DNA from 2 places in the Aquamicrobium segne genome. Region 2 is predicted to be linked to the other one. Evidence: riboswitches for the same ligand, from Rfam matches in the RefSeq annotation. Region 2 holds a riboswitch; the other holds the start of a gene.
What was found. Region 2 has a riboswitch for thiamine pyrophosphate ahead of thiD (bifunctional hydroxymethylpyrimidine kinase/phosphomethylpyrimidine kinase). Riboswitches for the same ligand answer to the same signal wherever they lie in the genome.

Region 1: it holds a riboswitch for thiamine pyrophosphate, as region 2 does, so the genes downstream of both, ACFPLB_RS03300 (ABC transporter permease) here and thiD (bifunctional hydroxymethylpyrimidine kinase/phosphomethylpyrimidine kinase) in region 2, are expected to answer to the same signal.

What each region holds. Positions count from the first base shown of each region.
Region 1 is NZ_JBHSLL010000012.1:26,337-38,553, forward strand. It holds gene ACFPLB_RS03280 (thiazole synthase) at 1-59, opposite strand, end outside; gene thiS (sulfur carrier protein ThiS) at 64-261, opposite strand; gene ACFPLB_RS03290 (FAD-dependent oxidoreductase) at 245-1,234, opposite strand; gene thiD (bifunctional hydroxymethylpyrimidine kinase/phosphomethylpyrimidine kinase) at 1,231-2,046, opposite strand; TPP riboswitch at 2,121-2,224, opposite strand; TPP riboswitch at 2,409-2,511, shown strand; gene ACFPLB_RS03300 (ABC transporter permease) at 2,707-3,486, shown strand; gene ACFPLB_RS03305 (ABC transporter substrate-binding protein) at 3,512-4,435, shown strand; gene ACFPLB_RS03310 (VpsF family polysaccharide biosynthesis protein) at 4,576-5,943, shown strand; gene ACFPLB_RS03315 (acyltransferase family protein) at 5,933-7,021, opposite strand; gene ACFPLB_RS03320 (BaiN/RdsA family NAD(P)/FAD-dependent oxidoreductase) at 7,169-8,380, opposite strand; gene ACFPLB_RS03325 (GntR family transcriptional regulator) at 8,467-9,195, opposite strand; gene ACFPLB_RS03330 (CaiB/BaiF CoA transferase family protein) at 9,425-10,585, shown strand; gene ACFPLB_RS03335 (acyl-CoA dehydrogenase family protein) at 10,572-11,735, shown strand; gene ACFPLB_RS03340 (transporter substrate-binding domain-containing protein) at 11,846-12,217, shown strand, end outside.
Region 2 is NZ_JBHSLL010000052.1:3,430-15,646, reverse strand. It holds gene ACFPLB_RS14135 (ABC transporter permease) at 1-413, opposite strand, end outside; gene ACFPLB_RS14130 (ABC transporter ATP-binding protein) at 410-1,081, opposite strand; gene tenA (thiaminase II) at 1,111-1,806, opposite strand; gene ACFPLB_RS14120 (ABC transporter substrate-binding protein) at 1,806-2,750, opposite strand; gene ACFPLB_RS14115 (HesA/MoeB/ThiF family protein) at 2,750-3,742, opposite strand; gene ACFPLB_RS14110 (thiamine phosphate synthase) at 3,739-4,335, opposite strand; gene ACFPLB_RS14105 (thiazole synthase) at 4,332-5,096, opposite strand; gene thiS (sulfur carrier protein ThiS) at 5,100-5,294, opposite strand; gene ACFPLB_RS14095 (FAD-dependent oxidoreductase) at 5,291-6,268, opposite strand; gene thiD (bifunctional hydroxymethylpyrimidine kinase/phosphomethylpyrimidine kinase) at 6,273-7,106, opposite strand; TPP riboswitch at 7,128-7,233, opposite strand; gene ACFPLB_RS14085 (mechanosensitive ion channel family protein) at 7,791-9,035, opposite strand; gene ACFPLB_RS14080 (universal stress protein) at 9,163-10,041, opposite strand; gene ACFPLB_RS14075 (heavy metal translocating P-type ATPase) at 10,055-12,016, opposite strand; gene ACFPLB_RS14070 (universal stress protein) at 12,154-12,217, opposite strand, start outside.

The DNA.
Region 1 (12,217 bases), on a different contig from region 2:
TATTGTGCAGTGCCCAGCATCAGCGCACTGTCAAATTTCTTGCCGTAAAAGACAGGCATTTTATCATCCTCCCTGCATGGCGGATAAAATTTCAAGCGTGTCGCCCTCTGTCAGGCTTGCTGTGCTGCGCTGCGGGGCTGGCAGAAACTCGCCATTTAATGCGGTGGCGACACGGGCTGTTTCCAGGCCGATTTCGACAAGCACATCAGCGACTGTCAAAGCCTTAATGTTCCGCTTTTCTCCATTAAGGATTATGTTCATCCATCAACTCCGGTATCTGGCCTGTCATGATATGATCAGCAGCCATGCGCGCCACGGCAGGGGCCAGAAGATAGCCGTGACGGTAAAGGCCGTTGGCAAAAAGCCTGCTGCCGCGGCGGCGCAGATGCGGCAGGTTGTCGGGAAATGCGGGGCGCGCATCCGCACCCATCTCAAGAATTTCAGCCTCGGCAAAGGCCGGGTGAAGCGCATAGGCAGCCGATAGCATCTCAATGGCGGCGCGTGCGGTGACGCAGGTTTTTGCGCCGGTCTCCAGCATGGTTGCTCCCAGCATATAGACGCCATCGCCACGCGGAACGATATAGAGTGGAATGCGCGGATGCAGCAGACGAATGGTGCGGGTAAGCTGTAATTCGGGACAGCGGATGACCAGCATTTCACCCCGCACGCCGCGCAGATCGACAAGCCTGTCGCGGGCTGCAAAGCCACGAGCATCGACGACCAGCCCTGTGGATATATCGAGGGCCGCTTCGGTCTGGATCAAAACGCCATGGTCTTGCGCTCTTTGTTGCAGCGCGTGCAAGGCCTGCCGGGGCGTAAGGTGAGACTCGCTGCGATAGAACAGGCCCCGTTGAAAGCGCGCTTCAAGTTCGGGTTCCAGTTCAGCAATATCCTTGGCATTGAGCAATTCGTGATTGCGTGTCAGCCGGGCAAAGCGGTCCAGTTCCGTATGGTCACGCGCCAAAGCCAGCACCAGCGTGCCGGTGCGGTGCAGTTTTGCGCCCATGCCCTGCCACCAGCCTGCTGCTTCTTGCCCCAAACGGATGACCGTATCCCCGGCACTTTCTGCTTCGCAGAAGGGGGCGAGCATTCCCCCTGCCCACCAACTGCAACAATGGGCGTCAGGAGGGCCTTGCGGATCGTGGATAACGCACTCGACACCGCGTCGCGTCAGTTCGGCCGCGATGGAGAGCCCCATGACGCCCGCACCAAGGATTGTGATGGGGCCGTTCATGCCTTGCTCCACATGGCATGGAAGTGATGCACTGGCCCGTGGCCGGAACCGACATTCAAATCATCGGCGGCAAGGATGGCGCAATGGAGCCAGTCATGCGCCTGACGGATCGCCTTTGTCATGCTCATGCCGCTGGCAAGCCCCGCAGCAATAGCTGAAGAAAGCGAACAGCCCGTGCCATGGGTGTTTTTCGTATGAATACGGGGGGCGCAGAGAGCCATTTCATCTTCGCCCAGCAACAGATCGGTGCAGGTTTTGCCCGCGGCATGGCCGCCTTTCAGCAGAACATGGCGAGGCCCCAGAGCAAGCAGCGCCTGCCCCTGATTGCGCAGTTCATCATGGGTCTTGGCCTGTTGAATACCAAGAAGATCGGCGGCTTCAGGCAGATTGGGTGTGAGCAGGCTCGCCAGGGGAAGCAGATTTTCCCGCAGTGCGCTTATGGCTTCTGAAGGGAGCAGTACGTCGCCGGATTTGGCAATCATGACCGGGTCCAGCACGATTGGCGTTGAACGCGCTGCCAGATGGTGACGCAGCCTTGCCGCCACTGCTTCAATTGCCTCCACACCGCCAACCATCCCAATCTTGATGGCTGATATGTCGAGATCACTAAAAGCCGCATCGATCTGGGCGGAAATCATGGCTGGAGAGACAGGCTCGATGGCCTCGACACCATGTGTGTTTTGCGCGGTAATTGCAGTGATTACCGATGCACCATAGACGCCAAGTGCTGAAAAACTTTTCAGGTCGGCCTGTATCCCGGCGCCGCCGCTGCTGTCAGATCCTGCAATTGTCAGTGCAATGGCTGGCGCCATCTTCTTCCCTTTCATAGCCCTGGTCGTGGCATGGGAAGGAGGAGATTGCGCGCAATCCTGAAATGAATCCGGATGCTGGCACACTCTACACTTTCCTACGCCGGCATGACCCGGATCAGGTTCAATGGGTCGGTGCGATGCACCTCTCAGCCCGGTTTGGGCACCCCAATGTATGAGTCTTGGCCAGAGCTAAGGCGATATGAACTGGAAAAGCAAGTGGGTATCAGCCGCGCCGATGAACAAGAGCTTGGTCCTCTGCTTCTGGAGAATCTTGCAGCCCGGCGCCTCTTCAATTTCGAGCGGGTCGTCTGGTGCAGGACAGGCGCCTGCTTGACCGGAACAGTTTTGAAGCTATAGTCGCGCTGAATTCCGAGGGGTGCGCCACACGGCGCTGAGACGGCGATGAGCCGGACCCTTGAACCTGATCCGGGTCATGCCGGCGTAGGAACGGAACAAGGGCCATTCATGGCGACCTGATTTCCTCTCTTCGCTCCACCTGGATCTCCGAGTATGGCGAGAGCATTTCTTGTTTTCACAAAAACAGATGAAATGCTCTAAGCTCTTGTTTTAATCGCATTTATGCGATGCCAGATGGTGCCATCTGTGCTCACAAAATGTGCTAGGGGGGATCAAAATGCTACTTCACCTTTCAGGTCGATCATGCAAACGATGCGCTTCCTAGCGGCTCGTGCAGCATTGCCTGTTTTGGGCTTTCTGTTTGCCTTGTGGCAGTCCCTGATCTGGGTTTTTGGGCCGCCGGCCTATATCCTGCCGGCCCCCACAGATGTGCTTGGCGCATTCTTGCGACAGCCGAACTATCTTCTGGCCAATAGCTGGGTAACGCTTGGTGAGATTGTGATGGGGCTGCTTGCAGGAACGCTCCTTGGTGTCCTGATAGCCCTTTGCATGGCCGCTCTGCCGCGTTTTGGCCGCCTGGTCTTGCCCATGGTTCTTGTGCTGCAGGCCTTCCCCGTCTTTGTCATCGCGCCACTTCTGGTGCTGTGGTTTGGCTTTGGAATGGCCTCCAAAGTGGTGATGACCACCCTGATCATCTTCTTTCCTGTAGCTTCTGCCTTTGCCGATGGTTTGCGCCGCATACCTTCGCAGGTCCTTGATGCCGCAGCGACGACCGAGGCAAACCACTGGCAGACGCTGGCTTACATCCGCATCCCGCTTGCCTTGCCCTCGCTCGTCTCAGGCTTGCGCATTGCCGCGCCGCTTGCGCCGCTCGGAGCGGTAATCGGAGAATGGGTGGGCGCATCAGCGGGGCTTGGTTTCGTCATGGTGCAGGCCAATGCACGCATGCAAACAGATATGGTTTTTGCCGCAATGGCAATCATCGCGCTGCTTACCCTGATGCTGCGCAGTGCCATCGACCGGCTTGCACCTCTGCTCACGCCATGGTGCGCAGACCACGACTTTTCCCCATCACAACAATAATGGAAGCGCCATGTTTCGTTCTGCAATCCTTTCTATCCTGATGAGCCTGGTGATCATGAGTAGCGCCCAGGCGCAGGAAAAACTTACAGTCCTGCTCGAATGGTTCGTCAATCCGGACCATGCGCCTTTGGTTGTGGCGCAAGAACTCGGGCTGTTTGAAAAAGCGGGGCTGGACGTTGAGCTTCTTCCCCCTTCAGACCCCTCGATTGTGCCGCGTGCGGTCGCGTCGGGACAGGCGGAAATTGGAATCCACTATCAGCCAAACCTCTACATGGATCATGCTAAGGATGTGCCGCTCATTCGCTTTGGCACGCTTGTGGAGACACCGCTCAACACGCTCACCGTTCTGGCGGATGGGCCGATTTCAAGCATCAAGGATCTGGAAGGCAAGCGCATCGGCTTCTCCGTTTCGGGCTTTGAGGACGCCATGCTCGGCCGCATGCTGGATGAGGCCGGTGTTGACAAGAGCAGCGTGGAACTGATCAACGTCAATTTTGCGCTGTCACCTTCTCTCATCAGCAAGCAAGTCGATGCAACGATAGGCGGCTTCCGAAATTTCGAGTTGACGCAGATGCGCTTGGCTGGCCATGAGGGGCGCGCCTTCTTTCCCGAAGAGCATGGGGTGCCGGTTTATGACGAGTTGATCTTCGTTACCCGCCCTGATCTGGTCAAAGACAGTCGGCTCAAGCGTTTTTTGAAAGCTGTCGAGCAAGGCGCTGTTCATCTCACCAACCATCCGGAAGAGAGCTGGAAGCTTTTTATCCGCGCATATCCTGATCTGGACGATGAGTTGAACCGTCAGGCGTGGCTCGATACTCTGCCCCGGTTTGCAAAAAGGCCCTTTGCTCTGGACTACACACGCTATGAACGGTTCGGCGCTTTTATGGCTGCGAGCGGTCTGATCGAGTCAGCCCCACCCGTCGACCGGATCGCCGTAGAACTGCGATAAAGCCTGCCTGACGTGCAACATGTCCGCTCTGGGACAGATTGCACATTTTATCGATTCGAAACTTTCGCCGGGCTAATATCAAGCAGTTTTTCCATTTGTGGATCAGAGCGAAAAAGAGCGGAATGACGGCAAAGCAGACCATGGGTAGGGTATCGCTGGACCATATGGGGCCAACCAGTGCGAAGGGGCGCGGCCTTGTCGATGCGCTCGTTTTCATGGGTGCAGTTGCGCTGTTTTCCCTTTCCGGTTTCGCGCTGGAGTTTTTTGGCATTCCCTACTATTCATCAGGTGGTTCGATCATCACCAAGATTCATCCTGCCACCTATCTGTTTGTGGGTGCGCTTGGTCTGGCTGTGATCGCCAATCCCAATCCGGCAGGCTATCTGTTTGGCCTCATGACACGATGCCTCGGGTCCGTCTTTCTGCTTGCGGGCTCCGTTCTTCTGTGGATTTTCATTTCCCGCTATAAGGGCGATCAACCGACCTCCTTCCTGATCGACTCAATCATGGTCGCCGCAATCATCTGCATGCTGTTTGCTGATATGGAAAAGCGTGCGCGCCTCAATATTGCGCGTGCCATTCATATCCTTATGGTTGTCAATTGCTGCCTGTCGATCGTTGAAGGCCTGTCAGGCTGGCGGCTGTTTCCCTTTATACTGGGCGATATCGAACAGGAGTGGGAATATCGGGCAACCGCACTGCTGGGGCACCCTTTGATTGGCGCCCTGACAACGGGTGTTTATACCATCGTTTTGATGACAGTACGCGACGTGCGCGGCCTTGGGAAACGCTGGCGCTTGCCGATGATCCTGCTATGTCTGGTAGCGATGCCGTTCATTGGCTCCCGGGCGTCGTTTGCAATCGTTTATGCAACCGCAGCCGTGGTTGTCGTACTGCATTTTGTTGGCTTTTTGCGTGGGAGTCCGGTCAGCTTGCGCAAGTTGACGGCGGTACTGCTGCTGCTTCCGCTTTCTGTCCTTGCGGTGCTCGCCATCTACCAGACGGGCATTTTCGATAATTTCATCAACCGCTTTATCGATGACGGAGGCAGCGCCCGGACCCGCTTCGATCTGTTCAATCTGTTCAGGGATCTCAGCCTGCCAAACCTGCTTACGGGCTATCGCATGGTTAATCTCGACACCCAGATACGGCTTAGCGGTCTCTATGAAGGCATCGAGAACTCATGGGCAGGCCATGCTGCACGTTATGGCATCGTGATAACGATTGTGCTTTGGTGTGGTGTTGGCGCCTGGTTTATCGATATGTTGCGGTCGGCGGGAAGAGGTGCGCTCCTGCCTCTTGCCTATATTTTTCTTATTCTGTCCACCACCGTGGGCATCAGCGGCAAGACCAACATGATGAGCCTTCCCCCTCTTGTCCTGCTGGCATTGATCGGCACGCCGCTCTGGCCGCGCATTGCCCGCACACAGGCTCCTGTCTCTAACGATATTCTGATGCGGATCGGCTGCGGCGCCCCGCTCGAAGGCCCCCGCGGCTTTAGCTCTTGAAAGCTCCATGGCTTCGTTGATCAATGATCGGTTGCTTTGCTGAAAAATGCAGACGCAGCATTGAAATCAAGGGGCGCTCGACAATCAAATGAGCAAGACATCCACATATGATTGTTCCGATGAAAACCAGCAGGAAAATCAGTTCTGCAGGCATGGGCGCATATTCAGAAATCTTGATGAGGATTTTTGCTAATAATCCAAGTACAGCAATGTGGGTCAGGTAGATCGAATAGGATGCGTCTCCGATTAGGTTCAGCACTGCCAGCTTTGACGGCCACTGTCTTGCCGTCTCCAGAGTGGCTGCGCCTGTGATAGCCAGCCCAAAGGCTACCGCATAACCAAGCTGAACGTGAGCGTATGCAGCGCCTTTGCTTTCCAGCGCATACAGTGTGGCCAGCAGCAAGAGACCTGCCGGAAATGCCCATTTGACTATATTTTGTCGACCATGCTTCCAGCCCAGATAAGCGAGCATCCCAACGAGAAAATTCAGGTTCAGTGGCGAAAAATATGCTGTCCACGGCGTCATATCTTCAAATTCAGGGTACTCGCGCACCATGAAACATGCCACCATCCACATGCTGAAGATGATTATTCCCCATCGTTTGTTGGCTATAAGCAGAGAAAACATCAGATAGAAGGCCAGTTCGTGGACCAGCGTCCATGCCGGTGCGATCGGGAAAGTGAACTTATCAAGGCGTACAAGGAAGATCGTGGATATCCATTGGTCCCATGTTTCTGGAATGGTTGCGCCCGACCCAAAACCCAGCGCCACCAAAGTGCAGAAAACCCCAACATAGACCCAATAGACAGGAAACAACCGGATGAACCTCCGGCCTAGATAATTGCGGAGGCGATCAGGGCGATCAATGTCATGGTTATGAGCAAAAACAATGATGAAGCCCGACAGCACAAAAAAGAAATCGACCCCAAGATTTCCGCGCCATGTATAGTCAGAAAATAATTCCTGCCCAAGATAACGCGGCAGGGCAAGCATGATTGATAAGTGAAACAGGACAACAGCCATAGCGGCAATGCCACGTCCCTGTTGTAATGAAAAAAGCTGTCCCTGACGCTTCATGGCCCCCGCCCGCAAAAATACTGCTATCCATTTTCCAGCACGCGGAAGGATAAAGCAGAAACGGTTAAATAATTACGTTTTAGCCGCATTTGTGTGACGCCAGATGTAACCATCTGTATTCACAAAATGCTCCAGGCAGGTGGATAATCAACTGGCGGCTTTGTCGGCAATTGCGGTGCCTGCCGCCCAGCCGGAGGCCCAGGCCCACTGGAAATTATAGCCGCCAAGCCAGCCGGTCACATCCACGACCTCGCCGATGAAATACAGGCCGGGCAGTTTTTTTGCCTCCATGGTGCGCGAATTCAGCTCATTTGTATCGACACCGCCAAGGGTGACTTCCGCAGTCCGGTAGCCTTCCGTGCCAATGGGATAAAGCTCCCAGTTTTGCAGAAACCGGGCAATTTCAGCCAGTTTCTTGTCGGATGTTTCCCCCAATATTTTGCCCCATTCCTGTGTTTGCGCCAGATGAGCAACAAGGCGTCGAGGCAGGATTTCACCAAGTGCGGTTTGAATGGTTTGGCGGGTGTTTGCCCGTTTTGCCTGATAAAGCAGTGCGCCAATATCTGTTTTCGGGCAAAGCGCAACCCGGATGGGGTTTGTTTCGCGCCAATAGGAAGAAATTTGCAAAATGGCCGGGCCAGAAAGGCCGCGATGGGTGAATAAAAGCGCCTCCTCAAAACCTGTTTTGCCACAGGAAATGCGCGCTGGGGCAGAAATGCCCGCGATTTCACGAAAACCGGCAAGCACATCTTCACCAAAAGTCAGCGGCACCAGCCCCGGCCTTGTTTCTGTTATGGCAAGTCCAAATTGCGTGGCAAGCTGATAGCCAAAGCCGGTTGCTCCCATTTTGGGGATTGATTTTCCGCCACAGGCAACCACAAAGTTGCGGCAGGTGATTTTTGCCGGGCTTTCTCCACCCAGTGTCACCACAAAACCAGCCTGGCTTGCCTCGATGTGCTCGCAATGGGTGGCAAGCCGCATGTGGCAGCCTGCTTGCTCCATTTCCTTGACCAGCAAGGTAATGATGTCTTTGGCGGAATGATCGCAGAAAAGCTGTCCCAGTGTCTTTTCGTGATAGGTGATGCCGTGTTTTTCAATCAGTGCGATGAAATGCTGCGGGGTGTAGCGGCCCAGTGCGGATTTGGAAAAATGGGGATTGCCGGAAATGAAGTTGCGGGCGCTGGTGCCCAGATTGGTGAAATTGCAGCGGCCGCCGCCGGAAATACGGATTTTTTCGCCCGGGGCTTTGGCGTGATCGATGATCAGAACCTTGCCTCCATATGCGCCAGCATGGATGGCGCACATCATGCCGGCCGCACCCGCCCCTAAAATCACAGTGTCAAAATGTTCTTGCCGCATGTTTTTCCTGAAAGTGTTTTAAGATTGTAGTGGCGCTTCAGGTCAATTCCGGCAAGGGCTTTACGTGTCAGGTTGAGGCGAAAAATTCAATCCGGGCGATAGCCGCCTTCGGCGTTGAGGAGGTAGCCCGGCTGGCAGGCGACCCGCACCGTGGTGATCGGTTCCAGTTCATTCCATGTCGTGCGCTGCATGATCAAAAGTGCGTTTCCGGGCTGCGTTTGTAAAAGTCTTGCTTCGCGCTTGTCGGCATTTGCGGCGGTAAACGCAATTTCGGCATGCAGATAGGGTGCGTTCTGCACCAGCCATTCATTGGCGTTGAGTTGCCAGAAGTCGAGCTTTTCCAGTCCCGGTGCGGCAGCAAGATTGATCCAGCGGTCTTCAAGCTGAAATGGGCGGCCATTGCCATAATGTATGGCGCGCATGTGAAGCAAAACGGTGCCTTGTGGAAGGCCAAGGCGTTTGGCGATCTTTGCAGGCGCCGGGCTGCGCCGCTGTGCTACGACGCGATGGCCATAGTCCATTCCAGCCCGTTCAACCTGTTCGCGTACGATGGAGATGGTCAGGGTCGCCTTACGGGCGGGATTTATGGTGACCCGGGTTCCGGCCCGGCGGCGGCGCTCAAGCAGCCCCTCATCGGCCAGCAATTGCAGGGCCTTGTTGACGGTCGCACGCGCTGCGCCAAATTCAATGGCAAGATCGGCTTCATCTGGAATGCGTTGCCCTTGCAGCCATTCACGCTCGATGATGCGGCGGCGGGCCTCATTGGCGATATGCAGCGCTTTGGGGGCTGTCGGACCAGCCGGTTTTGCGGGCATAATTGTCCTCCTTGTATCGGGGCGAGCTCTCCTGCCTTTCTGCCGATCTGTTTAAGTTTATACTTAGATCAAATATAAGTATAGACATAGAGCAAATCTTGTTGTTAATCTCGGTTTAGAAATGAGGGATGGTCACGGCGCGGCCCTCGTGTGGGTGGCGCGATCTGGAGACTGACATGAGCAAGCCGGTTGTGGTCGGATATGCCAAAAGCATGATGCGGGTCTGCGCATGAGCGGGCCTTTGCGGGGAATAAAGGTTCTTGATCTTTCGCGGGTGCTGGCCGGTCCTTATTGCACGGCGCTTCTGGCTGATCTGGGGGCGGAAATCATCAAGCTGGAGCCTCCGGCAGGTGATGATTATCGCCATGTCGGGCCCTTCAAGGAGAGGGAGAGCGCGCTTTTTACCCTTAACAATCGCGGCAAGAAGAGCCTGGCGCTTGATCTGAAAAAAACCGCTCATCTGAAGCTGGCGCAGGCGCTGGCTGCACGTGTTGATGTGGTGGTTGAAAATTTCCGACCCGGTGTCGCCGCCCGGCTGGGGCTGGGGGCGCAAGCCTTGCGTGCTGCCAATCCGCGCTTGATTTATTGTTCGATTTCCGGTTTTGGCCAGCAAGGGCCGTTTACCGATCTGCCCGCCTATGACCTTGTGGTGCAGGCCATGTCCGGCCTGATGGCGGCAACCGGTGAGGAGGGTGGCGCCCCGCTCAAGACCGGCGAAAGCGTGGCTGATCTTGTTGCCGGTCTGTTTGCGAGCTGGTCGATCAGTGCTGCACTGGTGCAGCGCAATGCAACAGGGCAGGGCGCAACCCTTGATGTCGCCATGTATGACGCTTTGTTTTCCATGCTGACCACCAGCCATGCCCAATATCTTTATGATGGGGTGGTGCCCGGTCGGGTTGGTAATCGCCATCCGCTGTCAACGCCTTTTGGCTGTTTTACAACCCGTGACGGGCAGGTTGTTATTGCCGTGCTCAATGGTGGCCAGTTTCAGCGTCTGGCGCAGCTTGTCGGCAAGCCGGAGCTTGCTGAGGACCCGCGCTTTTCAAGCGACAGCAGCCGCACGGAAAATGAACCGGCCTTGCGCGCATTGATTGAAGAATGGTCAGGCGGGCTGACCACTGAGGAAGCGGTTGCCGTTCTTTCGGAAAATGGCCTGCCGACGGCTCCGATCTGGGATATTGCGCAGGCTGCAAATAATGACCACGCCGCACAGCGTGAACTGATCAGCGATTTGCCGCATCCGGTTCTTGGGCAGGCTCCGGTGGTTGGCCAGCCGGTGCGCTTTGATGGGGTAAAACCTGTTGCTGCGACCTCTGCGCCGCGTCTGGGTGGCGATATCGAGGCTGTTCTTGAAGCTTTCGGGCTGGAGTTTCCACATGATGCAGATTGATGATCCCTGGCATATGCTGGCCGAAGAAGAGCGCATGTTCTGCGATATGCTGGAGCGGATCTGCGCTGAGAAAATTGCGCCGCTGGCGGCTGAAACGGACGAGACCGCACGCTTTGTCCATCAGCAACTGGCCGTCCTGGGCGAGGCCGGGATGATGGGGGCAAACCTGCCGGAAGTCTGGGGTGGCGGTGATATTTCAGCTTCGGCCCTGTTGCGGGCTGTTGCAATTGTTGCGGGTGCCTGCGGTTCTACCGCCTCGGCGCTGACAGCCCATTATCTGGCAACGGATTCCATCTTGATCGGCGCCAGCGAGGCACAGAAGCAGGAATGGTTGCCCAGAGCCGCTTCTGGTGCTGCATTGGGTGCTTTTGCCCTGACTGAGCCCACCGCTGGCTCTGATCCGGCTGACATGAAGACGCGCGCCCACCGCACGGATAAGGGCTGGCATCTGAAAGGCGCCAAATGCTTCATTTCCAATGGTGGCGTCGCTGATTTTCTTGTCGTTTATGCAATGAGCGACCCGGATAAGGGCCATCGCGGCATTTCGGCCTTTATCGTCCCCAAAGATACGCCCGGTCTGGAAGGGGGTGCACCTGAAAAGACCATGGGCCTTAAGGGCGGGCATGTTTTTACTATTGGCCTGGATTGTGAATTGCCGCATGATGCGCTGCTGGGCGAGGAGGGCAGGGGCTTTCGTACTGCCATGCAGGTTCTCGACAATGGCCGTATTGAAGTGGCAGCCCAATGTCTGGGCATGGCCAGGGCTGCAATGGATATGGCCATTGCCTATGCAAAAGAGCGTATCATTGGCGGTATGGCCCTTTCAGAGCGGCAGGGAATACGCTGGATGATTGCCGATATGGGACTGGCTTACAACTCAGCTTTGCTTCTGGCGCAGGAGGCGGCCCGTCAGCGCACACTGGCGCATAAGCAGGGCGGGCGTTTTTCACTGGCTTCGGCCCAGGCGAAACTGGGCGCTTCGGAGGCGGCTGGTAAAATAGCTGATACGGCGCTGCAATTGCATGGTGGCTATGGCTACACGCGCGACTTTCCCATTGAACGCATCAACAGGGATTTGCGCATCATGCGCATCTATGAGGGATCAAGTGAAATTCAACGCAATATCATTTCAGGCAATATGCTTGTCTGAACAGGCTGGTCGTGCGCTGAAAAATGAACAATAACGAGGTCTGACTTTCACGTTGTGAAGCCACGACATGAATGAACGCAGTCAATAAACCCAGTCTAAGGAGGAATAAAATGACACTTTCCAGAATGTTGAAATCGGCACTTGCCGGTATTGCGCTGATCGCACTTTCAGCGCCTGCCAGCGCCGACCAGCTCGATGACATCAAGGCCGCAGGCAAGATCGTCACCGCAACCGACATGCACTATGCCCCCTTCGATATGCTTGTCGATGGTGTCTATCAGGGCATGACCAAGGATCTGTTTGACGAGGTTTCCAAGGAAATCGGCGTTGAGCCTGTCTATCAGGACATTCCGTGGACGGCCGAGCTTCCCGGCCTTGAGGTCAAGAAGTTCGATATTGTCATTGCCCCGGTCACCATCACGCCGGAGCGTCTGGAGCGTTACACCTTCACCCTGCCGATTGCTGACGCCACCGTTTCGCTG
Region 2 (12,217 bases):
TCGAGAAACGCGGAAGCTACGGGGAAAAAGCAGATCAGAGCCGTCACGGTGATCTTGGGCGCCATGCCATAGCCAAGCCACAGTGTCAGCAAGGGTGCGAGTGCAAAGATCGGGATGACCTGCGAAAATAACAGCACTGGACGCAATGCTGCTGCGAGACGCGGAAAAGCCGCCATCACCACCGCCAGTCCAGCGCCGACCGCCGCGCCAATGGCAAAGCCGATTATTATTTCTGCTCCCGTGTGCAACGCCGCACGCGCCAGCACCGTCTGATGGCTGGCCATCGCCCGGACAACTGCTTGTGGATCAGGCAGGATGAAATGCGGGACCCCTGTGGCGATCACCAGCACCTGCCAGACCAGCAGACAACCCATCGTCACCATGATGACGGTTCCGATGCGGCGTAGACTCATGCTGGCCCGCCCTCGATCAGGCGGGTCAGCAGCGCACTCTGGCAAGCCAGAACATCGGGATGCGAGGGCGGGCGGGGCGCAGGCGCGGCAGGGACGGATTTTACAATCAATCCGGCTTCGGTCAGCAGGTAGATATTGTGGGATAGACGAGCGGCCTCGGCCGGGTCATGCGTCACCATCAGCACCATACGCTCTTTCAACAAACCGGCAGCCAGGTCCTGCATGGCCAGCCGCATCCGTACATCCAGCGCCGAAAAGGGTTCATCCAGCAAGATGAGTGGGCGATCTTCCATCAAGGTACGAGCCAGCGCCACTCTCTGACGCTGTCCCCCCGACAATGCAGCGGGATATTTCGTGGCATGTTCGGCCAATCCGGTATGCGCAAGGATGGCTCCCAGCCGTGTGGGATCAATAGCTTCGCCGCGCAGCCTTGCACCAAGTGCTGCATTCTGGCGTACGGTTAACCATGGCAGAAGCCCCGGATCCTGTGCCATCAGCGCCACTGGACGTCGCCCGCTGATCTGGCCTGCGAAGGTTCCGCCGATGGGCAAGTCGGCAATAAGGCGCAAGAGGGTAGTCTTGCCCACCCCCGACGGTCCCAGAAGGGTGGTCCATTGCCCTGCAGGCAGCTCAAATCGGATTGGCGGGAACAGGGCTTGGTTGCCCATGTGCACCTGCCCCGCCAACACCAGTGACGTCATGCCTGCCCAAGACCCCAGAAGCCGATCTCCAGCCGCGTGGCATTGGTGAAATGGCGACATAGCCTTGACCAGCCCGGTCGGGTATCTGGTTCAGGCCCAAGGCGGTCGGTTATCGCGCGGTCAATCAGTGCGCCGGTATCACGGCAGAGCTTCTGGAATTCGTTCCCGCCATAGGTCTCGATCCAGTTGCGATAAGGGGTGTCGCCCGCTTCCTGAAGGAGCCGCGCGCCTATCTCGCCATAACCCATGATGCAAGGTGCCAACGCTGCCAGCAAGTCCAGGAAATCGCCAGAAAAACCGGCCTCCAGCACATAGCGGGTATAGGCCATGTTTGCAGGCGCCTCTTCAGCCGCCTCGAGTTCTGCTCGGGTGATGCCCTCGCCCTCGCAGATTTCGACATGGAGGGCCATTTCGAAATGTAGCAGCGCGTGTACGGTGGCGCTTGCCGCTTGCATCTCAGCCAGGTTTCCTGCCTTGACAACCGCAAGCGCCCAAGCACGCGAAAAATGGATCAGGAACAGATAATCTTGGCGCAGATAGTTCAGAAATGCTGCGCGAGGCAAGGTACCATCCTTCATCCCCTCGACAAAGGGATGATGAGTATAGTCATGCCATGGGGTGAGGCATTGCTCGCGCCACAGATCAAAGCTGCGGCCATAATCGGGCGCGATAAAATTCGTTCTGATATTCACTATTGTGTCTCCGGGTCAAAAGCCAGGTTCGAAACTGGCAGGATGCTGTCGATCAGGCCTGCCTCGTGCAAGAACGCCTCGAAACGAGCATAGCGGCCATGGTCGAGCGCCGCCGGGCTATGAGTGAAACGCGGCAATGTATCCACCCAAGCGCGGCTGTTCAGCTCATCTTTCAGATCAGGTGAGGTAGCAGAAAACACCTCGAAGGCCTCATCGGGGTGGTTGACCATATAGTGCGCCCCGCGTTCGACGGCGGCGAGAAAGCGGGTGATGAGATCGCGGTCGGGGCTGTCGGCGTTAGCAATGAAGATCAGCTCATCATAGGCGGGTAGCCCGGATTCCTCGGGAAAAAAGCAGCGGCCGTCACCGCCTGCAAGTTTCATCTGCGTCAACTCAAAATTGCGAAAAGCGCCAATCACGGCATCGACCTGGCCAGTCATCAGCGCCGGGGTCAGTGACCAATTTACATTGATCATCTCGACATCATCCATGGTTAGTCCGGCGCTTTGCAGCATGGCAGACATTACAGCCTCTTCGACGCCGGAGACAGAATAGCCAATCTTGCGACCTTTGAGGTCAGCGAGACTCTGTACTGGCCCCTTGGCATCAACCATCAGACAGTTCAGTGGCGTGGAAACAAGCGTTCCGACTCGCACCACCGGCATGCCTTCATGCACCTGCAGATGCAGTTGCGGCTGGTAGCTGACCGCCAGATCGGCCTTTCCGGCTGCGACCTGTTTGGGCGGATCTGTTGGGTCGGCGGGAGCGATGATCTCGACTTTCAACCCCTGATCGGTGAAATACCCCTTTTCTTGAGCCAGTATGATCGGCGCGTGGTCAGGGTTGATGAACCAGTCAAGGATCAGAGTCATTTTATCCTGCGCCATCGTTGGCGGCGTGAAGGCAAGGCCCGCAACCAAAGCTACGGCTAAGCGTTTGAGCATCACGAATTTTCTCCTGTTAGAATGGTGGGCGGATCAGCAAGAAGGACGATCTCGCCCGACCAGTGGGGGCGCAGCCGGTCAGCAGCACGCCATGAACGTAACCCGGAGCGACAAGCAAAAACCGTACGCTGCCCTGGGTCTGGAAAGGGACCGTCCACACCGAAATCTTCGACGCTCAGCCGAAGTGCATGGGAGATTACCGGTAACGGAGCCTCGCTCTCGTCACGCAGTTCGACGACGAAATCATCTGCGAGGAGATCGGATTTCGCGATAAAGCGATGGATAGCGCCATCAGGTTCTGGTGCATCGTCAAAGCGGAAGGAGAAGCTACGAAAACCTTGCATTTCATAGCGGACCAATTGCCCCAGCGGTGAGGGATCCAGCCCGATCAAAATTGCCAATGCCATCTGAGCCTGGATGAGCCCCAACATGGCCACAACCGGCCCCAACACGCCTGCAGTTGTACAGGTGGCCAGTGTATCGGGCAGGCTGGGGAACACAGCGCGCAAGGACGGCGCGCCACCGCAGAAGCCGCCGACGTAGCCCGATAGTCCCAAAGCCGAAGCAGAGATCAGTGGCTTTTGCGTCGCCATGCAGCAATCTGACAATAAATAGCTGACGGCAAAACTGTCAGCGCAATCCAGCACCAGATCGGCGGTGGCGATCAGATCCGAAGCATTGTCGGGGGACAGCCAGGCGATATGCGGCATCACATAGGTTTCAGGGTTCAGTACGCGCGCAAAATCGGCTGCGGCCTGCACCTTGGGGCGCCCGATATAAGCGCCATAAATCGGCTGGCGATGCAGGTTCGATGCTTCGACGATATCAGGATCAACCAGTGTAATCCGTCCAACGCCCGCTCCGGCCAGATACTGCACTACCGGCACGCCGAGCCCACCTGCACCCACTACCAGCAGATGCGCAGCGCGGATGCGAGCCTGTCCGTGGCGCCCAACGCCAGACAAGATCATCTGACGAGCATAGCGGCTCATGTCACTACCTGCAGCCATTCGCGCACACGCCCTTCGGGGTCGGGGTTCCGCGTAACATCGGTCACGACCGAGACCACATCGGCCCCCGCGGCAAAAGCCGGCGCGGCGCGTTCAGGCCGTAACCCGCCGATGGCGACCAGCGGCGTATCGTCAATTCGCGCTCTCCATTCGGTCAGCTTTTCCACGCCTTGCTGATGCCATTTCATCTTTTTCAGGATCGTCGGCCAGATCGGGCCCAGCGCTATGTAATCCGGGCGCAGGGCCATCGCCCGAGCCAACTCATCCTCATCATGTGTCGAGACACCGAGCTTCAGTCCGGCCGCACGGATGGCGCCCAGATCGGCCGTGTCCAGATCCTCCTGACCCAAGTGAATCCAGTCGCAGCCTTCATCAATGGCTATGCGCCAGTAATCATTGACAACGAGAGTTGCACCATATTCCCGGCACAGAATTTGTGCATAGCGAATCTCGGCGCGGGTTTCTGCCTTCGATCGCTCCTTGACCCTCAGTTGCACAAGCTTCACACCAAGCGGTAGCATCCTCTCCAACCACTCGGATGAATCAAAAATCGGATAAAAGCGCGGCAATCTCATGTCAGAAACGCCTTGCCGATGACCGGGGTTGAAGGTACGGCCATATCAATCGGCTCTATTGGCTCGGCGATGAATGCCGCGCGCCCGGCCTGAACAGCCAGTGCCATCGCTTGCGCCATAGCAACCGGATCACCTGCCTTGGATACGGCCGTATTCAGCAGCACAGCATCAAAGCCCAACTCCATTGCCTGTGCGGCATGTGAAGGCAGACCGATTCCGGCATCAATGACCATCGGAACATCAGGGAAATGCGCTCGAAGGCTGCGCATTGCCCGTACATTGCTGATCCCCAGCCCCGACCCAATCGGCGCTCCCCACGGCATCAGTATCTGACAGCCTGCGTCAAGCAGCCGATCGCATACAATCAGATCCTCGGTGCAATAAGGAAAGACCTCGAAGCCATCGTCGGCCAGGATCCGCGCTGCCTCAACCAGTCCGAACACATCGGGCTGCAGCGTATCTGCATTGCCGATTACCTCCAGTTTAATCCACCTGGTATCAAACACCTCGCGCGCCATGTGGGCGGTAGTGACTGCCTCTTTGACGGTATGGCAGCCCGCAGTGTTGGGCAGGATGTGAACGTCCAACTCGCTGATCAACTGCCAGAAGGCTTGCCCGCCACCTTGTTCTCGCCGCAGGCTGACAGTAGCAACATCAGCGCCCGAGGCGCGAAAGGCATCGGCAAGTATAGACGGTGAAGCATAGCGAGCCGTGCCCAGCATCAAGGCGCTGTCCACTTCAACCCCGTAAAAGCGCGGCATTGATTAGCCTCCCTGCATAGGAGCGACGACCTCAATGCAGTCGCCATCAAAGATCTGGGTCGTGGCGCGGTGTCCGGCAGGCACGAAATCACCATTGCGCGCGGTCGCAACCTTGCCGTCAAAGCCGTTCTCCGTCAGCAGACCGGCGAGTGTCGTAGCAGTGGTTTTGCGAGGTTCCCCGTTGAGAGTGATATTCATATCCGATCAGCCTCCATAAACTCTGGGATAGTGCCGGTTTCGAGGTGTTCCGCGACCATCGTGGCAACGGCAGGTGACAGAAGAAAACCATGGCGATAAAGACCGTTCACAAACAGTGTGTCGCCATGGCGCCGCAACCGCGGCAGATTATCTGGAAAGGCTGGACGGGCATCAGCGCCGGTTTCCAGTACTTCGGCTTCACCAAAAGCCGGATGCAAGGCATACGCCGCTGTCAGAAGTTCCAGCATCGAGCGGACGGAAACTACGCCACGTCGATCACTTTCGATCATCGTCGCGCCCACCATGAAGATTCCATCTCCACGTGGGACGATATAGATAGGATTTCGAGGATGCAGCAGCCGTACCGGGCGCGACAGCGTCAGATCAGTGCAACGTAGAACTAGCATCTCGCCGCGCACGCCGCGCAGATCATGCAACTTGTCTCGCGCGGCAAGGCCGCGCGCATCAATGATCAGATCCGGGATAGTCGCAGGAGGCTCACGGTAAAATGGCACGCCTTTTGCTTCCAAATTCTGCTGCAGTTGACGCAAGGCGTCTCGCGGAGAGAGGTGCGCCTCCCTTTCATAAAACAATGCTGCTTTGGAGCGTCCAGCCAGATCTATTTCTAGTGCTGCAATGTCGGGTTCGTTCAACAGACGATGTCCGTGCGTGCGCCGGGCAAAGCGCATCAACTCACCGCGGTCGCGGGACAACGCTAACACGAGTGTGCCGTTATGACTGACGCAACCGGTATTCCGCTCCCACCAATCAATAGCGGTGACCCCATGCCGCTCGACTGGCTCCTCAGATGACTCGCGCTCACACCAAGGGGCCAGCATGCCGCCTGCCCACCACGAACAAGCATGAGGGCCGGGACTGCGTTCGGGGTCGACGACTTCAACACTATAGCCGCGTGAGGTCAGTTCGGTTGCGACCACCAGCCCCATGACTCCCGCTCCAAGAATACGGATCATCTCGTCACTTCCATTGCGCATAGAAGTGATGCACGGGACCGTGGCCCGAGCCTATTTCCAACTGGTCAGCGGCGGCAATTGCACTTTGCAAATAACTATGCGCACCAATAACTGCATCAGGCACATCCAAACCCTGCGCCAGACCCGCTGCGATAGCGGCTGACAGCGTGCAGCCTGTGCCATGCGTATTGGATGTAGGGTTGCGCATCGCGGTCAGGGAATGAAGCTTCGGTCCGATTAATATATCGGTACAGATCGGACCTGCAGCATGGCCACCCTTCATCAGCACCCATTTCGGCCCGAGTACCAACAGCGCCCGGCCCTGCGCCTCCATTTCTGTCGGATCTCCGGCAATTGAGCTATCAAGGATTTCGGCAGCTTCAGGCAGATTCGGTGTCAGGATTGAGGCTATTGGCAGCAATTCCGACTGCAACGCCGCAATGGCTTCCGCTTCAAGCAATCGGTCACCGGATTTGGCAACCATAACCGGATCAAGCACTATAGGCAGGTCGCAGTCGCGCAGGCTTTCCGCGACTGTGCGGATCAGCTCGGGCTGGCCGAGCATGCCGATCTTGACAGCTGCAACCGCCAGATCTTCGAAGACCGTCTCGATTTGCGCACGCACAAGCGATGAGGGCATGGCTTCAATCGCCGTTACCGCAACGGTGTTCTGGGCCGTAATCGTGGTTAAAACACTGGCACCATAAACGCCTAGCGCCGAGAACGTCTTGAGGTCGGCTTGAATGCCCGCCCCTCCGCCGCTGTCGGATCCCGCTTTGGTCAATGCGATTGCTGTCACGTCGCCCCCACTTAGACCGACGGATTGGTACGGGGGCATTGCCCGGCAAAATTGCCGCGCATCGTTTAACTACCCGTTCCCTCCGCCGGCATTACCCGGATCAGGTTCGATGGGTCGGCTTGACGCCTCTCAGCCCGGATCACTCAGGGCACCCCAACGAGTATGTATGCACACACTATTGGAGAAATTTGCGAATGGCAAGGGGCGTAAAAATATCAGAGATATTCCAGTAATTTTCCTTTATGAATACCTCTATCGTTAATTGCGCATATCAGTCTTATTTTCTTGAAGTTGCTATAGACATCTCATCTTTACATGTAGTGTACGGCCAATTATTTGCCTTAATCAGTCGAGCCGACCTTGAGTGACATCGCTTAAACTGCAACAAGACCTGCCTTTTAATACATCCCTGAGCTGGGCACCCGCAAAATCCTTCTACGAATTTTGCGAGGCGTAATACCAAAGGTCCTGGATGTTGCCCCATCCAGGACGCCTCAATCGCCGGCGCGGCCCATCCGGGCCGCTTGGCTTTCGCGCCAGCGGGCGCGGCGCGCGGTCGCGCGCTCCAACGGTCAATCATATTGACCGTTGGTATAACGGGTGCTCGTTGAATCCCTCTTGTTCTCCAAACGACGCCGTTGTGTCCGTGTCATTTTGGGATAAGCAGCTCTACCGCCGAGGTTTTGCGGGCATCCAGCTGGTGGCCGTTATCAGTTTCTCTCGTCAATTCATCACATGCGTCCTGTCGACTGGCTTGGTTCGTGACCAGGAACGAATATCGGTGCCACTTGGGTTCTGGAAAACGGATAAGCCAAACTCCGGGAGGAGTGCGAGCAGATGGTCAAATATGTCTGCCTGGATCCCTTCATATTCCACCCACGCGATCGTGTTAGCAAAACAATAAAGCTCCAGCGGCAGCCCTTCAGGACCTGGCTCGAGTTGTCGCACCATTACGGTCATATTCTTATGTACCCTGGAATGATTGCGCAAATATGCATCAACATAGGCACGGAATGTACCGATATTCGTGACACGGCGCGTGTTCGCCGGCACTTGCGCGCGCGTACCCAGCCTGGAGTTCCACTCATCCAACTCTTCGCACTTATTCGTTAAATACTCTTCCAGTGGCGCAAAGGAGACGAGCCTTTCCAGATCGGCCTGGTCGAGAAAGCGAATGCTGGTCTGCTCCAGATTGAGTGAACGCTTGATTCGTCGTCCGCCTGATTCCTGCATGCCTCGCCAGTTCTTGAACGGCTCTGTCACCAGTTTGCGGATGGGAAGTGTGGTTATGGTCTTGTCAAAATTCTGCACCGTTACCGTGTGAAGCGCTATTTCGAGAATGTTGCCATTGACATCCAGACTCGGCATCTCGATCCAGTCTCCCACCCGCACCATGTCGGTGGAAGAGATTTGAATTCCGGCAACCAGTGACAGGAGAGTGTCCTGAAAGATAAGTATGAGCACTGCGGTTATCGCGCCAAGACCAGACAGAAGGAGTATTGGAGAGCGGTCTGTGACAACCGCGATAATCAGAATTGTTGCAAGGATGTAGATCGCAATTTTTGCGACCTGAATGTACCCCTTGATCGGCTTCAACCTGCCTTGAGGGCTACGATGATACACAGTGTCAATAATATTTACTGCGGATGCTATCGCCAGCGCCACTGTCAGGATAATGAACGCACTGGCAACATTTCGGACGATGGCCACAACAGCGTCCGGCAAATCTGGCACAAAGGCGATACCGCCTGCGATGAGCAGAGCGGGAATGATGTTGGCCAATCGTTCAATGACACTGTGGCGGCGAAGTTCCTTGTCCCGACCATAGGCGGTTTTCGCCAGGATGCGCTTCAGAACACGTAGCAACACCGCTTTGACCAGGAAATTCGCCGCAAAGGCAGCCAAGACGAGAACAGCCAGCAGCGCGAATGAAGAAAGCCAAGAGTGGCTTTGAAAAAACAAGTCGATAGTTTTCATGGCAAACTAAATAATTCTCGTAGTATCATCGCTTACCGGATCAGATTTAAATGGAAGCGTGTTGTTGACGGAGCACGAACAACCAAGGATATATTTTGGCACCTTCTGACATATCGATCTAATGCGACATAAGAATGGGGACCGGACAATTCTCCAACAGAGAGCGCGTCATTCCTCCGAGGATTGCCTGGCGCAACCGCGAGTGTACAAAAGCGCCCATGACAAGTAGGTCTACCTGCTGGTCAGTGACAAATTGGCGAATAGGGAACCCTTCGTCCTCGCCCGGGACAGCGGCAATAACAGATATCTCCGACCCGATCCCATATCGAGATAAATACGTCACGAGTTCGTCGGCGGACCGAAGTCCCTCTGACCCTTTCGTATCAATAACGGTGGCGATTGCGACATGATCTGCCCCGAGAAACAAATCCAGCCCATCCCGAACCGCACGCGCCGCCTCGGCACTTCCATCCCATGCGATCATCACCCTCCGGGGAGTTTCAAATTTGTCGTCCGGGGTGATCAGCACCGGACGACCCGAATCGAACAGCGCATGCTCGATCGCTGTGCGGGCCCTGCTGGAATCAGATGGGTCAGGGGCTTGCAGCACTGTCAGGTCATGCAGGCGTGCCAACGCAATGAAACGAGAATACCGGCCGTCGAACGGTGAATGCGCATGTTCGACGTCGATAGGCACGCCGAGTTCGCGCGCTCTTTGCTGGACGACCTGGGCGATCTGGCCGGACCGTGTCTCAATACGGTCCGTCTCCTGCGCAATCCAGATAGATGACGAGCCGAGCGTCAACGGAAAGGGCTGCAACAGGACAGGTGCGAACACACAGACCGTCACCCTGGACTGATACGCCCGGGCGAGGCCCAGTCCATAATCAAGCACCGGGCCGGGCATCTCGTCATCACCGGAAAGTGCCACCAGCAGGTTTTTCAGTCGGTTGTTCTGGGTCATGTCTTCCATATTCCATTGAAATATCGCCGTCATGGCGCGTTTTCGATCAGCTGGCTTTCTCGGGAACCTTGCCGTGCGCGGCTTGTTTTGCGGATGTTGACAATCGCCGGCCTGCGCTTGGCGGAGTGAGGGAGACGGCTTTGCCGGTATCCTTGCGAATACGATCCGACAACAGGCGCAATCCGTTCAGCACGACCAGGACGGTTCCGCCTTCATGGCCGATAACCGCCAGCGGCAATGGCAGATCGAAAAACAGGCCGCCGGTGACAAGCACCACCATGGCGCCAATGGCGACGGCGAGGTTCTGCCGGATAATGACCGCGGTGCGACGCGCCAGCCGATGTGCGTGGGCGAGCCTTTCCATATCTTCCGAAAGCAGAGCCACATCTGCCGCCTGGAGCGCGACCTCCGAGCCTGCCGCGCCCATGGCGATGCCGACATCGGCGCGGGCAAGTGCGGCAGCGTCGTTCACGCCGTCGCCCACAAAGGCGACCTTGCCGCTTGCCGCCAGTTCGCCGACTTCCTGCACCTTGTCCTGAGGCAGCATCTCGGCATGGATTTCGTCCGGCTTCAGTCCAAGCTTGGCGCCGATGCGTAGCGCCACCGGCCTGCGATCTCCCGTCATCATGACGATTCGGCGTACGCCGCTGTCGCGCAGGGCGACCAAAGCGGGAGCGGAGCTGTCCCTGGCCTCATCCGCTACGCTGACTGCGCCCAGCACAGTGGCACCACGCCCGAGAAAAATTACCGTTTGGTTGTTGCCGACGATCTTCTGCAACTCGGGCCGATCGATTCGTGCGCCCATTTCATCAACCAGATACGAGTTGCCGGCCCATACTGGGCCAAGCGCGTCGAACCCTTCTATTCCGACACCTGGTCGAGCGGTCACGTCGACCACATCTGCTATGTTGAGATCACGGGTCGCCACCTCCCTGCGGATCGCAGCGGCGATATGGTGTTCCGAATGCACTTCGAGGCCACCGAGCAGCGACAGGAAGCGGCTTTCGTCGCCGTCCAGCGCGACCACCTGCGTCACCTCTGCGCGGCCGGTCGTCAAGGTCCCCGTCTTGTCGAACGCGAACGTGTCGACGGCCGCGAGCGTTTCGAGAGCGGCACCCCCCTTGAAAAGCACGCCGCCCCGTGCTGCGGCCGACAGGGCCGACAGGATGGCAGCGGGCACCGATATGACGATGGCGCAGGGGCTGGCCGCGACCAAGAGCGTGGCGGCCTTGTAGAGCGCCAGCTCCCAGTCTCGTCCCAGCCAGTAGAAGGCAGCGAAGGCGACCACGGCACCCGCCAGGACCGCAATGGTATAGCGCTGGCCGAACCAGGAGCTGAACCGCTCGGAGGGGGCCTTTGTGGCCTGCGCCTCGGTCACCAGCAAGATCATGCGGGCAATCGTGCTCTCGCCAACCGTCCTGGTGACCGACACCTCCAGCACGCCGTCGAGATTGACGGTGGCCTCGAATACCTGCTCGCCGGGCTCCTTGGAGACGGGCATGGATTCGCCAGTGATATTGGCCTCGTCGATGCCGCCACGCCCGCTCATGACCACGCCGTCGGTCGGCACTCGTGCGCCGGGGCGCAGTACCACCACATCGCCGACGGCAAGTTCGGCCGCCGAAACCTCATCGACCCTGCCGTCCGTGCGCTTGCGCAGCGCCGTTTCCGGCCGAAGCGCCATTAGCGCCTCGATCGCGCGGCGCGCGCGCCCCAGCGCCCGATGCTCCAGCGTGGTGGAAATGCTGAAGAGTGTCAAAAGCACGGCACCCTCGAAAGGCGCGCCGACCACGGCGGCGGCGATCGCCGCGACGACCATCAGCAGGTCGATGTCGAGGATGCGTTCCCGCCAGAGCGCGACCAGCGCCCGCCATGAGGCCGGCATCCCGCCGGCAAGATAGACGAGTGCCAGGCCCAGCGGGCCAAGGAAAGCCAGATCCCCGCCGAACAGCCACCTGCCGGCGCTGGCCAGAACCATTCCCAGAACGGTTGCCAGGGACAGCGCCATCGGAAAATCCAATGATAAAGACTGCTTCACATCATTCTCTCACTTGCCTTGACGGGAGTTACCTCAACCCAGAGATCCGGCATTGCCCGTCGCGTAGCATTCTCGCTTTGCCTGATCTGCATTGCAGTTCGTTGCATCTAACGGACAACGATGACTGGCATCGAGGCCCGGGCCAGGACATCTGCTGTCTGGCTGCCAAGA